One region of the Neobacillus sp. NPDC093182 genome, then DNA from elsewhere that is predicted to be linked to it. Evidence: riboswitches for the same ligand, from Rfam matches in the RefSeq annotation. Region 1 holds a riboswitch; each other region holds the start of a gene.
What was found. A riboswitch is a leader RNA that binds a small molecule or an ion and turns the genes downstream of it on or off. The one in region 1 is predicted to bind S-adenosylmethionine.
Positions count from the first base shown of each region.

Region 2: linked by a shared signal. The riboswitch ahead of ACIQAA_RS11915 (methionine biosynthesis PLP-dependent protein) and the one ahead of ACIQAA_RS07855 (methionine ABC transporter ATP-binding protein) in region 1 are both predicted to bind S-adenosylmethionine.
Region 3: linked by a shared signal. The riboswitch ahead of mtnW (2,3-diketo-5-methylthiopentyl-1-phosphate enolase) and the one ahead of ACIQAA_RS07855 (methionine ABC transporter ATP-binding protein) in region 1 are both predicted to bind S-adenosylmethionine.

Region 1 is NZ_JBIVOI010000003.1:81,016-85,854, reverse strand. Features, by position in the region: gene ACIQAA_RS07865 (MetQ/NlpA family ABC transporter substrate-binding protein) at 1-163, opposite strand, end outside; gene ACIQAA_RS07860 (methionine ABC transporter permease) at 182-832, opposite strand; gene ACIQAA_RS07855 (methionine ABC transporter ATP-binding protein) at 822-1,853, opposite strand; SAM riboswitch class I at 1,961-2,067, opposite strand; SAM riboswitch class I at 2,142-2,241, opposite strand; gene ACIQAA_RS07850 (hypothetical protein) at 2,473-2,667, opposite strand; gene ACIQAA_RS07845 (CBO0543 family protein) at 2,909-3,367, shown strand; gene ACIQAA_RS07840 (hypothetical protein) at 3,425-3,670, opposite strand; gene ACIQAA_RS07835 (hypothetical protein) at 3,883-4,437, shown strand; gene ACIQAA_RS07830 (ABC transporter permease subunit) at 4,589-4,839, opposite strand, start outside.
Region 2 is NZ_JBIVOI010000005.1:233,593-238,431, reverse strand. Features, by position in the region: gene ACIQAA_RS11925 (amylo-alpha-1,6-glucosidase) at 1-169, opposite strand, end outside; gene ACIQAA_RS11920 (alpha-mannosidase) at 251-2,692, opposite strand; SAM riboswitch class I at 3,190-3,309, shown strand; gene ACIQAA_RS11915 (methionine biosynthesis PLP-dependent protein) at 3,391-4,506, shown strand; gene metC (cystathionine beta-lyase) at 4,506-4,839, shown strand, end outside.
Region 3 is NZ_JBIVOI010000018.1:74,225-79,063, reverse strand. Features, by position in the region: gene ACIQAA_RS26510 (methylthioribulose 1-phosphate dehydratase) at 1-625, opposite strand, end outside; gene ACIQAA_RS26505 (2-hydroxy-3-keto-5-methylthiopentenyl-1-phosphate phosphatase) at 619-1,290, opposite strand; gene mtnW (2,3-diketo-5-methylthiopentyl-1-phosphate enolase) at 1,291-2,493, opposite strand; SAM riboswitch class I at 2,568-2,676, opposite strand; gene ACIQAA_RS26495 (pyridoxal phosphate-dependent aminotransferase) at 2,755-3,933, opposite strand; gene ACIQAA_RS26490 (carbon-nitrogen family hydrolase) at 4,050-4,832, shown strand.

The DNA of each region.
Region 1 (4,839 bases):
CTTTTTCTGCTTTTTTCGCTACAAAATCCCAAATACGTGTATCGGTTCCGCTAACACCAAGCTTAACGGTAGTTGATTCTTTAACCTCTGATGTTTTTTCAGCGCAGCCAGCGCCAATAATCGCTAATGTAATAATAATGATGGATAGTAAAAGTTTTTTCATAGTCGTTTTCCTCCTAGGTTATCTTCGTCTGATTTTTTTTGCTGCTATATTTCCAAATGACTGTAGACCTTGTACGATCACAATCAGAATTCCCACTGTAATCATCATCGTGACAGTATCAAAACGCTGGTAGCCATATGTAATGGCCAAATCCCCAATTCCACCGCCGCCGACTGCGCCAGCCATTGCCGACGCCCCAACAAGACCGATGGTCGCAATGGTAAGGGCAAGAACTAGTGAGCTGAGTGCTTCTGGAATTAGAAATTTACTAATAATTTGCCATGGGGTTGCGCCCATTGCCTCTGCTGCTTCAATGACACCAGGATCAACCTCTAGTAAGGAATTCTCTATCAATCTAGCAATATAGGGTCCTGCATAGAACACGAGAGGAACAACTGCTGCTGCTGTTCCAATTGAAGTTCCAACAATCAACCTTGTCACGGGGATCATGGCAACCAATAAAATAATGAACGGAACGGATCGAAAAATATTAATAATTCCATTCAATACATTAAAAAACGGCAGATTCTGAAGCAGATGGCCTTTCCGTGTTACGACGAGCAAGATTCCCAGCGGCAGTCCAAGGATGGTTGAGAACAAGAGTGAGAAAGCGACCATTTGGACCGTTTCAATTAAAGCAGAAATAATTTGCTCTGAGTTAACTAGCATGTGCTGTCACTTCCTTTATGCTGATTTTCTTCTGGTTAATATAGGTTAATGCACGGATGACTTCTTTGTCAGAGCCTTGGAACTCAACAATTAAGTTTCCAAACGGTGTGCCTTGAAGCTCAGTAATGGTTCCGAACAATACATTAATATGAATATCAAACTGCTTGGCAAGTTCGGAGAGCAGAGGCTGCCCGGCTGAGCTGCCTACAAAATTGATTCGGAAAACCTTTTGCATTCCGTCATGTTTTTGAATGATATCTTTTATAGAATCAGGGATATGGTCGTTCATGACGGAGCTTACAAAGTTCTTTGCCGTCTCCGTTTTAGGAGATGAAAAGACGTTAAACACCGTGCCTTCTTCGATAATTTTACCCGCTTCAATCACCGCCACTCGGTCGCATATTTCTCTGATGACCGCCATTTCATGGGTAATGATTAGAATGGTTATGTTGTATTCCTTATTGATTTTTTTCAACAGCTGTAAAATGGAGCTGGTTGTCTGTGGATCGAGTGCAGATGTGGCCTCATCGCAAAGTAGAATGGATGGCTGTGTTGCCAAGGCTCTTGCAATGCCAATTCGCTGCTTTTGTCCGCCTGAAAGCTGGTCAGGATAATAGTCCGCTTTGTCTGCTAACCCGACAAATTCTAGTAATTCCTGAACGCGCTTTTTAATCGCATCCTTGGGAACTTTGGCAAGTGTCAGGGGCATTGCCACGTTGGAAAACACTGTTTTTGAGTTTAATAGATTAAAGTGCTGAAAAACCATTCCAATATTTTTCTTAATCTCACGGACTTCTCTGACAGACATAGATGTGAGGTCATGACCATCGACGATTACCTTTCCAGAGGTTGGACGCTCTAGTAAGTTTACACAGCGGATAAGTGAACTTTTACCGGCACCGCTAAACCCGATCACTCCGAAAATCTCTCCCTTATTAATCTTCAAATCAATTCCATTCAATGCAGCAACCTGCTGTCCGCCACTTTCATAAACCTTTTTAAGTTTCTGAAATTCGATCATGGTATGTAACTCCTTTTTTGGGAAGTGTCCCGTTTTTGGTAAAATAAAAAACCCTCTTCTTGGAAACAAGAAGAGGGCATGCCGATGCAAAGCAAAGCAGTAAGCTCTTCTTATCTCCCAAGCATTTTGCGCTTGCTGGATTTGGCACAGTCTCCGAATAGATTCCGCTGCCGAGGTGTCATAGGGCCAGTCCCTCAACCTCTCTGGATAAGAAATATTATTCAATTAAAAATAAAAAACCTCTTCTTGAAAAAGAAGAGGGCAAATTGAAAAAAATCATTGGGCCTCTTCTTATCTATCAAGTCGCACTTGCTGGATTTGGCACAGAATCATAGATTCCGCTGCCGAGGTGTCATAGGGCCAGTCCCTCAACCTCTCTTGATAAGAAGTATTTTTACTTTATTCATTTTTTGAACTTGTTAATTAATCTACTGTAGGAATAGTCAAAAGTCAAATCCCCTTTTTAAAATAATGATTAATCGTTTAGACTTAAATCGCTTTCAATGCTTACAGATAGGCATTTCCAAAAAAAAAAAAAAAATTACCGCAGGCCTCCGGTAAAACAAAAAAAGAGAAAAGAGAGCGAGTATTTTCGCTCTCTTCCTTGATCTTTTAACGACTATCTTCTTTTCACCAAACTAAGTACCCCTTGGATGATTAACACAAGTGAGAATAAAAGGACAGTTAAGACACCAATTAGGAGAACTAACGGACTAAGCGGTGCAAAAAATCCAGTTAGCGGTACTCTTAATAAGGCAAAACCAGCAAGGATACATAAGAAGTATAAAAAAGGACTGCGGTCTAATACACTCATTGCATACTCACTCCTTTCTTGGGGGTTAATTCATTAGTATTCATAAAGGGAGTTATTTATTTACCAGAATAATAAATTAGTTCCAAATAACCATTCTTTTGGAAATTTAATCCTTTCCTGTAGACGGAAGGAGTAGTTCTTTTGACACGTTATTTAGGTGGTGATTAATATGTGACTATATATGTAAGGATTTGGAAAGTATAACTTTTAATTAGTTGCTTTTGAAGGAGACAATCCATCTATGTGGAAGCTGGTATTTATATTCTTTTTTATTCTTGTTATCATTGCATTCCTAGTTCCAAAGAGATTGAGTAAAATTGAATTGTATACAACGAGTCTTTTTGCGTTGGTTTTTGGTATTAATGTAGATTTGGTTCTCGTCTTTAAATACCATTTGTACGGATACTTTGGTGAAGGATTTCAATGGCTGGGGTTTGTTGCTGAATTCCTTTATTTTATTCCGGTCAGTATTTTGTTCTTAAACTATTATCCCTTTAAAGGGACAAATCAACAGAAACTCTTTTATATCCTTGCATGGACAGCAGGATCCTCCATTATCGAATTTATTGTTGAAAGGACTCATTTTTTCAACTATACAGGCTGGAAGCTCTGGTATTCTATCTGCCTCTATCCCTTCGTTTTTCTCATCTTGGTTGCTCATTTAAGGATGGTTAGGAGAATGATAAAAATAGGTAAATAAAGATGAGGTTGGAATCAACTGAGCCCAACCTCATCTGTAACGAACATTTAAACCTCATCAAAATGCTTCCGCTCTTTCCTTCAATGTTTTTTCCGCTGCAAGCTCCGGATGAACCCTTCGTATGACGGTTGGTCTTAAGAGAGCAAGGACTACACCCAGGAATAATCCAGATGACAGCAGCAGACCCCATTCAGCAGGGAAGACGTCGTACAGAAAACCATACAGCACCATTCCTAATGGAGATAAAGCCATGGCAACTAGTTTCGACGAGAGAAAAAACACGCCCCTTAAATTCGTCAGCAATTTGTTTTTGCATCATCACTTGGGTTGGTGTGTTGACGAATACAAAACATGCGCCTAAACCAAGTTCAAGCATGATGTAGTAGCCAAACATTACATTATAAGACATGGAGAAAAGTAAAGGTAAGGTGGCACCTCCCATGATCATCCCCATGAGAGAACGTTAAGAAATTGAATCCAATCATGTCTATATTGACCCTATGACACAGGTCGACTTGGACTATACTGAAGCGATTCTTCATTTTGCGGTCGGTAATTTTGCTGCGGCCACTCATGTAATGGAAAATGCTTTAATTTTTTCAAAAAAGCACCGAATCTTTTATCGTGCGGATGATTTATACAGAATCGGTGCCGGCCAGGCCATGATGTTCAGTGACAAAGAAAAGAGAGAGCTTTATTTACGCAAGTTAAAACAGTACGGTGATTTTGCCGAGGATATTTTATCTATCCTCGTTCATGATCTGCTCATTGCCATGGCTCTCATTGCTGAGAACAAAGAGTACGCCAAGGCAATCGAAATCATTGATCATTACTTAGCGGATCCGCAAGAAGAAGAAGTGGTAGAGTCACTTTATAGAATGGAAAAAGGAAAAGCTTTATATGGTCTTGGAGAATTTACCGAAGCGATTCATGAATTTAAAAAAGTTGAGACGCCGGCCACTACTCACCATCCGTTTGATTTGTCACTTTTTTATGTTCGATATTCATACAAAGCTCTATGCTATTGTGAGCTTGGCGAAAGGAAAATGCGCTTCAATCCGCCGAATTAGCAGTGAAGAATTTCGAGAACATCCCATTTTTGCCTTACAAGGATTTTGCCATTGAGACGTACAATGCCATTCTTGCAAAAATAAACCCCGTACAGTACTAAGTGTGTACGGGGTTATCCTTTGTGCCCCAAGGCACTTCAGCTTTTTAGTCTTACATTCCGCGTTCAAACCCTCGTTTAAACTTAGGTTTTATTTTTCTGTCTATCTTTTTACTTACATCAGGTTCAAGAGTACCAATTACCTCATTTCCAATCACCTTAAAACTATCCTTTGTCATTTGATAGGAAAGAACTTCATTTGTGTTGTTAGCCTTTATCTTCTTAGCTTTTGGAAGTTTATATAACACTCCGACTTTTATTTGCTGAACTTCTTTCACACCTTGAATAATCAGCTGCATCGCAA
Region 2 (4,839 bases), on a different contig from region 1:
GACCCATATCATCCTGACATACAAGAAGACCTAGTCCACAAATCATACTATCCCTTGCCCAAACCTGTTGATAGGCTGTACTTGAGCCGAGCAGTCCGAGCTCCCCGCCATTTTTCAGTAGTATTTTTTCAGCTTTTTCTCTGCCTAATTCTACTATATTTTCTACCATATCAGTCTCTCCCAACTGGACTTTAGTTACATATTTCATTTCCTTGCTTTTAAATCTATTAATCTAACAGAGATTCGTTCTTCATACAGTCACCAAGGATTTCTCAACATCTTCGATTAAGTTCGTTTCCTTGATTGGCTCCTCGGGATTTTTCGGGATGGATAACGTTTTAATTTCAGATGGTCCAAATTGCAGTTCAATCTTCCTACCCCAATTCTTCAAATCCACGTTGACTACTGTTTCTTGGTTATGGGCTTCATAAAGACGAATAATCAAATCATCATGATTTTCAGCCTTTTTTAAAGCAGAAAGAATAATATTGGGCTGGTCAATCTCAATAAATGAATCTTCTTGAGCTAAAGAACCTTTATGATAGGTTTCCACAATGATCTGCGGCTTTTGATTCAGTTCTAATGCATGCTTAACCGTTTCGGCTTCTTGCCAGCTATTTTCATGTGGCAGCAATTGATAGGTAAAAGTTTGAATCCCTTGATCAATAATCGGATAATCCTCGTCCGGATCTGGTACGAATGGAGCATGATGGGCATAAATCGGGCTTCTTAGAACCGTTAAATTGATACTATTTCCACTTACATCGACACCATATTTGCCGTCATTAAGAAGACTTAAACCATATATATCTTTCCTTTGTTTGCTAATCGTGCCTGTTACATCAATCCAATTTTGCATTGGCTTTTCATCTCCGTTTGCCTCGCGCGAAGCATGCCCAAATGGAATCTCAGAAGTTGCATGCCGTTGATTAAAGCTTACTGGAAACTTGAGTTTTAACGTTTGGTAACTTTCTTGCCAATTTACTTTCACTTTCACTTCAATCTTATTTAACTGTTTGTACATGATAAAATCCTGGACAATCGTGGATGATTGAAACTTAGACGTAACCCGAATAACCCCTTTTACTGGACCTTCTTCCAGCTTTTTAATCCGGATTGGCTTGAAGACTCCGGCGATTTCATCAAAGCGAAGTTTCCCATGTCCCCATGAATCGGAAGAATCATTCATGACATAAGGGATAGCCGCATTACTCTTGAACACTTCGATTTCCTTCTCTTTGTCGAATAAACTGCTGATTCCACCAGTTTCTTTATCAATTACTAGCTTGAAGCGGTCGTTTTCCATTTCGTGATCGGTTACTTTTACAGATTCAAACTCTTTTGTCGGCTTAACCGCACGAAGTTTATACGTGCTATATCCTAATGGTGGAAGTTCAGCCACAAAGGCAACTCTTTTTCGATTCGGTACTTTCGCAACAGAATCAATGATTTGGTAAGGCACTTCATTTCCATTAATATCTTCAATAATAAATTCTTGTGGCAATAAATAATTCACAAAAAGCCCATACTCAATTTCAACATTTACCTTTACCGGCCATGAATGAGGATTAAAGATGACCATTGGCTTCATGTCTTTTTCTTCTTCGATATCAATATTCCAACTTAACGATTGGAGGGCGTAATTCATATTTCGTGTTGCAATACTGATCGACTCGCCAAATAAATCTCTAGCATCATCATATGCTTCTGAAATGCTTGTCCCCGCTAAAATATCGTGGAACTGGTTAAATAAGATTCCCTTCCAAGCCTGATTCATGTCTTCTGGATACGGTTGATCTGTCGTCCAGTTGGCAACCGAGGAGAACTTCTCAGCCATTAAAGTGAGATTTTCAGAATATCGATTTAGCTTTTTTACTTCGGAATGAACAGAATAACAACCAATCGCATGATGGTGCAGATCGTCATGGACAACCGGAAGAGTATCCTTAAAACTCTCTACATGGTCAAAAAATTCATTCGGTGAACTAAACATAAGATTGGTATCTTCCATCGATTGGTTTAATTTTTCAATAATCTCGATATTTTCCTTTGTCGGCCCGCCGCCATGATTACCAACACCATAGAAGCACATTAGATGATTGAAAGAATGCTTAAGTTCATTTTTACAATGCATGATGTGATTTTCTAGATGGTCAAAGGTGCAATATTCAAAGGGAATGCGAAACGCTTTTACCCGAGAACCATCTTTGGATTCCCATAAAAACAACCTGCCCGGCAGCCCTTTTTCCTCTGGACCAGGTCTCATAAATACATAAGAATCCATGCCGGATTTCTTTAAAATTTGTGGCAGCATTCCATTATGACCAAAGCTGTCAACATTGTAACCAACAGTGGCGGTGACCCCAAACTTTTCTTTAAAATAGTTCTGGCCGATCAGCCCTTGTCGGACAAATGATTCACCACTTGGAATATTACAATCCGGCTGAATCCACCAGCCGCCACAAATAATCCATCTGCCTTCTTGAATTCTTTGATTGATTTCTTGAAACATTTTTGAATCGTTTTTTTCTATCCATTCATAATACGCAGCAGAACTTGAAGTAAAAATAAAATTCTCATATTCTGTTAGACGATCGAGTGCTGAACGAAATGTCGCCTTCACTTCTTGAAAACCTTCCTGCCAGCGCCAAAGCCATACGGGGTCGAGATGTGCATTTCCGATCATAAACATGTTTTTCACAGGTATTTTCCTCCAATTCTAATTTCCATCTTCTCAATGGTAAAATATAAATAATCACTCCTCTTAATTAGAATGCAAAAAAGATCGTTGCCAAACGAGTTTGAAACCGCCTTCACAAACAAAAAAAAAATAGACTTACCTTATTTTTTTGATTCATTATAACATTCTACTTTAACTTTGTGTATCCATTAAACTAAGTTTATGATAAAAGATATATCTTCCTTGGTGCGGCTGCATTCGTCGTTAAGTACTTAAAAGACGGAGAGATTATTTTTAAAAGGTTAGGTAAGGCAAGAATATCAATTAATATTTTATTATTACTGCTCTAAAAACTCAGCATCACACTGATGTTACAAATGTCTTGCTAGCAACCATCGATTCGTAAAAATAATTTAAAAGTTTTCTTGTATAAATAGATTTCCTTTAAATATTAATTGACACTTCTGCTTTAGTGTAGTAAATTTTATAAAAAGTCTAAATATTATACTTTCTTATCAAGAGAGGCTGAGGGAATGGCCCTATGAAGTCTCAGCAACCTTCAATGACATTTTTTATCATTGAAAAGGTGCTAAGTCCATCAAGTTATTAGGTAACTTGTGAGATAAGAAGAATGACCTATGCGAATGTGCATCCAAAAGTCTTCTTCTTATAGAAGACTTTTTTTGTTTATATAAAGGAGGATACGGATCATGGTTTATAAGATTGATACAAAGTTAGCTCAAATTGGTAATAGAAGTGATACGGTGACAGGCACCGTCAATCCTCCTGTTTATTTTTCAACAGCTTACCGTCACGAGGGAATCGGGCAATCAACGGGATTTGATTACTCACGGACAGGTAATCCTACCCGTCAGCTCCTTGAAAAGGCGATTGCCGATCTTGAAGGCGCAGATCAGGGGTTCGCTTGCAGTTCGGGGATGGCAGCGATTTTTACAATCCTTTCTCTTTTCGAGTCTGGGGACGAATGGATTGTTAGTGAGGACTTGTACGGAGGAACGTATCGTTTACTAGAAAAGGGATTTAAAAAATGGGGCTTGAAGACTCAATATGTTAATACGTGTAGTCCTGAAGAGATTGAAAGAAGGATTACCCCTCAAACCAAGGCGATTTTTCTTGAGACTCCGACCAATCCGCTTATGCAGCAGTCAGATATAGCAGCTGTGTCAAAAATTGCGAAAAGGCACGGAATTATTCTGATTGTTGATAATACGTTCTATACACCGCTTCTTCAACAGCCAATCCTGCTGGGTGCGGATATTGTCATTCATAGTGCGACGAAATACTTAGGCGGCCATAATGATGTCCTAGCTGGTCTGGTCGTTGCCAAAGGTAAAGAAATTTGTGAGGCATTGGCTTTTCATCATAATGGAGCCGGTGGAGTCCTAAGTCCTTTTGATTCCTGGTTAGTAATGCGTGGAATGAAAACTTTATCACTAAGAATGCAAAGACATGAAAGCAATGCGAAGGCCATTGTTGAATACCTTTCTAACCATGACGGTATAACAGATGTCCTGTATCCAGGAAATGGAGGAATGGTTTCCTTCCGCTTACAAGATGAAGCTTGGGTGAATCCATTCCTTCAAAGTCTTTCTCTCATTTCATTTGCTGAAAGCCTTGGCGGAACAGAAAGCTTTATTACTTATCCAGCGACACAAACCCACGCTGACATTCCAGAAGAAATTCGAATTCAGTCAGGTGTATGTAACAGACTATTAAGATTCTCTGTAGGACTTGAAGACCCAACAGACATTATTGAAGACCTTGAACAGGCATTAGCGAAATTAAAAGAAGGAGTGATTGGATAATGAGTTCAGAAAATTATAGTTTTGAAACCAAGCTCCTTCATAATCAGCATAAAGTAGATCCAAACACTGGAGCAGTTAGTGTACCGATCCAACATGCATCAACCTTCCATCAATTTGATATAGAAAGTTACGGAAAATACGATTACGCTAGAAGTGGAAACCCCACAAGAGAAGCGCTCGAAGATGTAATTGCGGAATTAGAAGGCGGGACAAGGGGTTTTGCTTTTTCGTCGGGAATGGCTGCTATTTCAACAGCTTTCCTACTTCTTTCATCTGGTGACCATATCGTTATTACCGAAGATGTATATGGCGGTACCTATCGCATGGTCACTC
Region 3 (4,839 bases), on a different contig from region 1:
CAACTTTAAACAATTGGTATGGCTTATGTTCTAGTAATCGTAATTGATATTTAAATAAAAACTCAGAGGCCTCGAGGATTTTTTTTGCCTCAAATGCATTTCTGCCCCATACAGTGATTCCGTGATTACGGATTAATACAGCACCCGAATCTTCTTTAATATGCTCTGAAAATGCATGTGCGAGGGTAGGAATATGAGCATAGTTTTTGATAATTGGAATCGTCAGCACTGCGTCCTCTTCCCACTTGTTGAAAGCCTTAATCAGCTCCTGCCCCTTAAACGTTACCTCACCCTGGTTGCCATAAACCTCTGAAATCACGTTATTATCTATGGTGTGAACATGGAGACTGCAGCCTGCATTGGTTTTTCGATAGATTTCGACGTGAAGCAATGTTTCTGCTGAAGGCTTTAAGTGAGTTTCTTCTACTGCATGCCCAAATTCGTCTACTAACAAAAAGTCCTCTTCTGTACGTTTGCGTTTATCCTTACCACTCGCCGTCACCAGAAATTGCAGAGGATTATCACTTACCTTAATAGCAAGGTTGCCGCTTGTTCCCATAAACCAATCGCGCTCAGCTAGTTCATCCTTTATATCTGCTAACTCCTGCCATTTTTCCTCTAACATGATGTCCTCTTCACCTCAATCTGATTTTTAATTTCATCTATACAGTCAAAAAAAGTAATAAAACCTTTATGGTTTAAACCCCATTCAGCACATTTTTCCTCTAACAAATCTCTTGCCAGTACAAAATCAGCTTGTTTCGCTGCCTCAAGATCGGTTACGGAGTCACCGATTACGATTGTAAAGATATCTTCATCTTGGTTTAACTTTCGTATAATACTAGGTTTGCAGCATCCGCATTCATTTTCACATAAAGAATCACAGGTATATGGCCAAAGTATTCTTATGTTTTCTCCTGAAAAATCGCTGTGGTTACAATAAATCCCTTCAAACGGGCCGTATTTTTCAAGAATCGGATAAACAAAGAAATCTATCCCGCCGCTGACAATATAAAAAGGAATATTTTCTGTTCTAGCAAACTGGACAAATTCAGAAAACCCTTTGCGTATCTTGGCGTTTTCAATTGCAAATTTTGTAATTTCATCTTTTTGGCTGCTAGGTAATTCCCAAAATAATTTGCCTACACCCTCACTAATAGAGATCTTTTGTGATAAAATCTGATCTTTAATTTGCTCCCAATTAGGTGGTGCAAATTTTTTCATGATTGCAATGATGTTATCACTCTCGGTAATCGTCCCATCAAAATCACAGTAGATGACAGGCTTCATTTATTCTGACACCTCTGCATTTCCCCATAACTGTAATGCACTCTTTAGCTCCGGATATTGCTCTCTTCCTTCTGCTAAGGTCTTCCCTTGAAGATTCACTTCAATTGCTTGTCGGAATGCAAGTCCGCCGCCGCGCGCACCATTTGGATGCCCATGAACGCCGCCTCCAGCGTTAATGACAGATTCAATTCCGAAATCCCGAATCAACAGCGGCACTAACCCAGGATGTATGCCTGCCGATGGGACAGGAAACGACCGCTTTATAGTATCTGTTTTAACTAATTCCTCTGCGATTGAAATGGCAGAGGATTTCTCTAATGCCACTGTTCCATATGGTGATGGAAATAATGACAAATCAGCACCTGCAAGTCTAAGAAGCTTACCTAATAACAAGGAATGCGAGAGACCATAATGGGATGATGATGTTAAAGCCCCGCTTACAGCAGGATGAGCCATTAATGGTAAGGAAATTTGATCATCCTCACGCAGCTCTTGTAAAACGTCTAATCCATAAGCAAAAACATTAAAAAGTAACAAGTCTGCACCAAGCTCTTTTGCTTTCCTAGCTTTGTCCTTCAACTGCGATGTTCTGCCTGTTAGATTTACCGCATACAAGGTACGATGTCCGGTATGTTCAAATGCTTCCTGTAACACTTTTTTGCCTTCTGTTATTCTTTTTTCAAATGGAGTCAGCTCATTTTCAAAAAGAATTTCGTCATCCTTTACGAAATCAACACCGCCAAGAGCCTGTTGCTTTAACTGCTCTGTTAGAAAATTTATATCCTTCCCCAAAACTCCTTTAAAGATGCTCATTAATAGCGGACGGTTAAAAACCCCGAGCTTTTCTCTTAATCCTTCAATACCAAATCTAGGTCCAGGGAATTTGCTTTTTAATTCATCCTCAAACTGTAAATCAATTAATTTTATTTTTCCATCTAATGAAAGTTTTCCAAAAACGGTGGTCAGAATGGCAGGAATATCATTAGAAAAATTGATGGTTGGATATGCAATACGGATAGTCGACTGATCCTCTTGTAAACCTTCAGTCGAAACTACCCTGCCTTTGTGCTTGCGTAATTGACTCTGTTCTAGTTCAGGTAAGTTCGTCCATGAACCGACAGTCAAACCTAAAGCAATTTCCTCAGCTTTTTTTTCAAGATTTTTTTCACCGTGAACTAGGTATGTAGCTATTAATTCAGTCAATTTCACTCTTCCTTTCTAGAGAAACATAAAAAACCTCTTCCAAAAAGAAGAGGTTAGCATCGCAAACTAACATCTTCTCATCTTTCAGCTTGTGCTGCAAGATTTAGCACCGTGCCTAACATAAGTGTTAAGTCGGTTGCCGGGCTTCATAGGGCTTTTCCCTCCGCCTGCTCTTGATAAGAAAACGATCGTATTAGTTACTATTATCATGTTGATAAACTATATTTTGCATTATCCCAAGAATTATATTTTTTGTCAATGCTATTTTTTAAATATTTCTAACTTACTAATTCTTCTAACCGCTTCTCCTAAACGTTCCTCACTTGTGAGCAAACCAACCCGGACATAGCCTTCACCTAATTCACCAAATGCAATCCCAGGAGCAACGGCAATATGTGCCTGCTTCAGAAGGATATCAGCAAATTCAGTAGAAGTAAGCCCTTCAGGTACCTTTAGCCAAGCAAAAAAGGATCCCTTTGGCGCTGTCACATTCCAGCCAAGAGAACGAAGTCCCTCTATCAAAACATTTCTCCTGCGCTCATAGAGATTATTCAATTCTCGAACACAATCCTGCGGACCGGTTAATGCTTCCGCAGCTGCTTCCTGAATACCGCCAAATATGCTGCAATATAGATGGTCTTGTAAAAGCTCAATGGCTGAAATAACACTGCTATTGCCTACTGCGAATCCAACACGCCACCCTGCCATGTTGTAGGTTTTCGAAAGAGTATAGATTTCAATGCCAACTTCTTTTGCTCCATCAATCTGTAAAAAACTGACTGGCTTATCTCCATCAAAGCCTATTGCCCCATAGGCAAAATCGTGAACCACACAAATATCATTAAGGCTTGCAAGTTTAACCGTCTCCTCAAAAAATTCCTTTGTGGCTGCAGCCCCTGTTGGATTGTTCGGATAATTAAGGAACATTAATTTTGCTCTTTCAATCGCCTCAGAAGGTAACTCATTAAAGTCTGGCAGAAAATTATTACTTTCCCGTAATGGCATCGTTACCATTTCTGCCTTTGCTAGCGCTACCCCAGATAAGTAATCAGGATAACCTGGATCAGGAACAAGCATTGTATCACCTGGATTTAATAGGCATTGTGGAATTTCCACTAATCCTGCCTTACCTCCAAACAAAATGGCTACTTCCTTATCCGGATCAATGGTTACATCATATTCTCTTTTGTAAAAATCTGCAGCCGCCTGCTTTAAATAACCATGTCCCTGAAATGGAGAATACCTATGGTTTGCAGGATTTGCGGCTGCTTCCTGCATTTTTTTTACGATATGGTTGGGGGTAGCCTGATCGGGATTACCCTGTCCTAAATTAATTACATCATAGCCTGCTTCAATGTATTTCCCTACCTTTTTTACTAAAGAAGCAAAAAACTGTTTCGGAAGATTGTTTAAAATTTCCGATGTTGGAAATTGTTTCATCATATCACCTGCTTTAATTTATACATTTTGTTGTTGAATTCTAGTCACAAATGATATAACTTTTAAGACAGCTTGTAAAGAAAAAATTCCGAAATTTCAAAATGAGGTGAAGTTGGGTGAAATTTAAAATAACTTGTTTGCAAATGGATATTGCCTTTGGAGATCCAAATAAAAACTATCAACACGCAGAAAAACTTATCGGAAATGCAATGAAAGAAAATCCTGATATTATTGTGTTACCGGAGTTATGGACAACAGGGTATGATTTGACACGCCTTGACACCATTGCAGACAGGAATGCAGAAAAAACGATTGATTTTTTAACGAAAGCTGCAAAAAAATATCAAGTTCACTTTGTCGGAGGTTCGGTGGCAAATCGAGGAGGTCAAGGAGTTAAAAATACCCTCCTAATCGTCAATAATGAAGGAAAGCTTGTCCAATCATATAGTAAACTGCATCTTTTTAAATTGATGGATGAGCATCTTTACCTCGAGGCAGGTCAAGAGAAAGGGTTATTTGAATTGGATAATCGGTCTTTCGGCGGAGTCATTTGCTATGATATTCGTTTCCCAGAATGGATTCGTGCACATACCGCAAAAGGAGCTGAAGCATTATTTGTTGTTGCAGAATGGCCAGCTCCCCGTTTATCGCACTGGAGATCATTGTTAATTGCAAGAGCCATTGAAAATCAATGTTTCGTCATTGCCTGCAACCGCTCCGGATCTGATCCAAATAATGAATTCGCTGGTCATTCCATGATTATTGACCCATGGGGAGAAGTAATCGCTGAAGCTGGAGCAAATGAGGAAATATTGTCTGTAGTAATTGAGTTGGACCTCGTAAAGGATATTCGAAAACAAATCCCCATTTTTGAAGATAGAAGACCAGATTTATACTAGCCAAAAA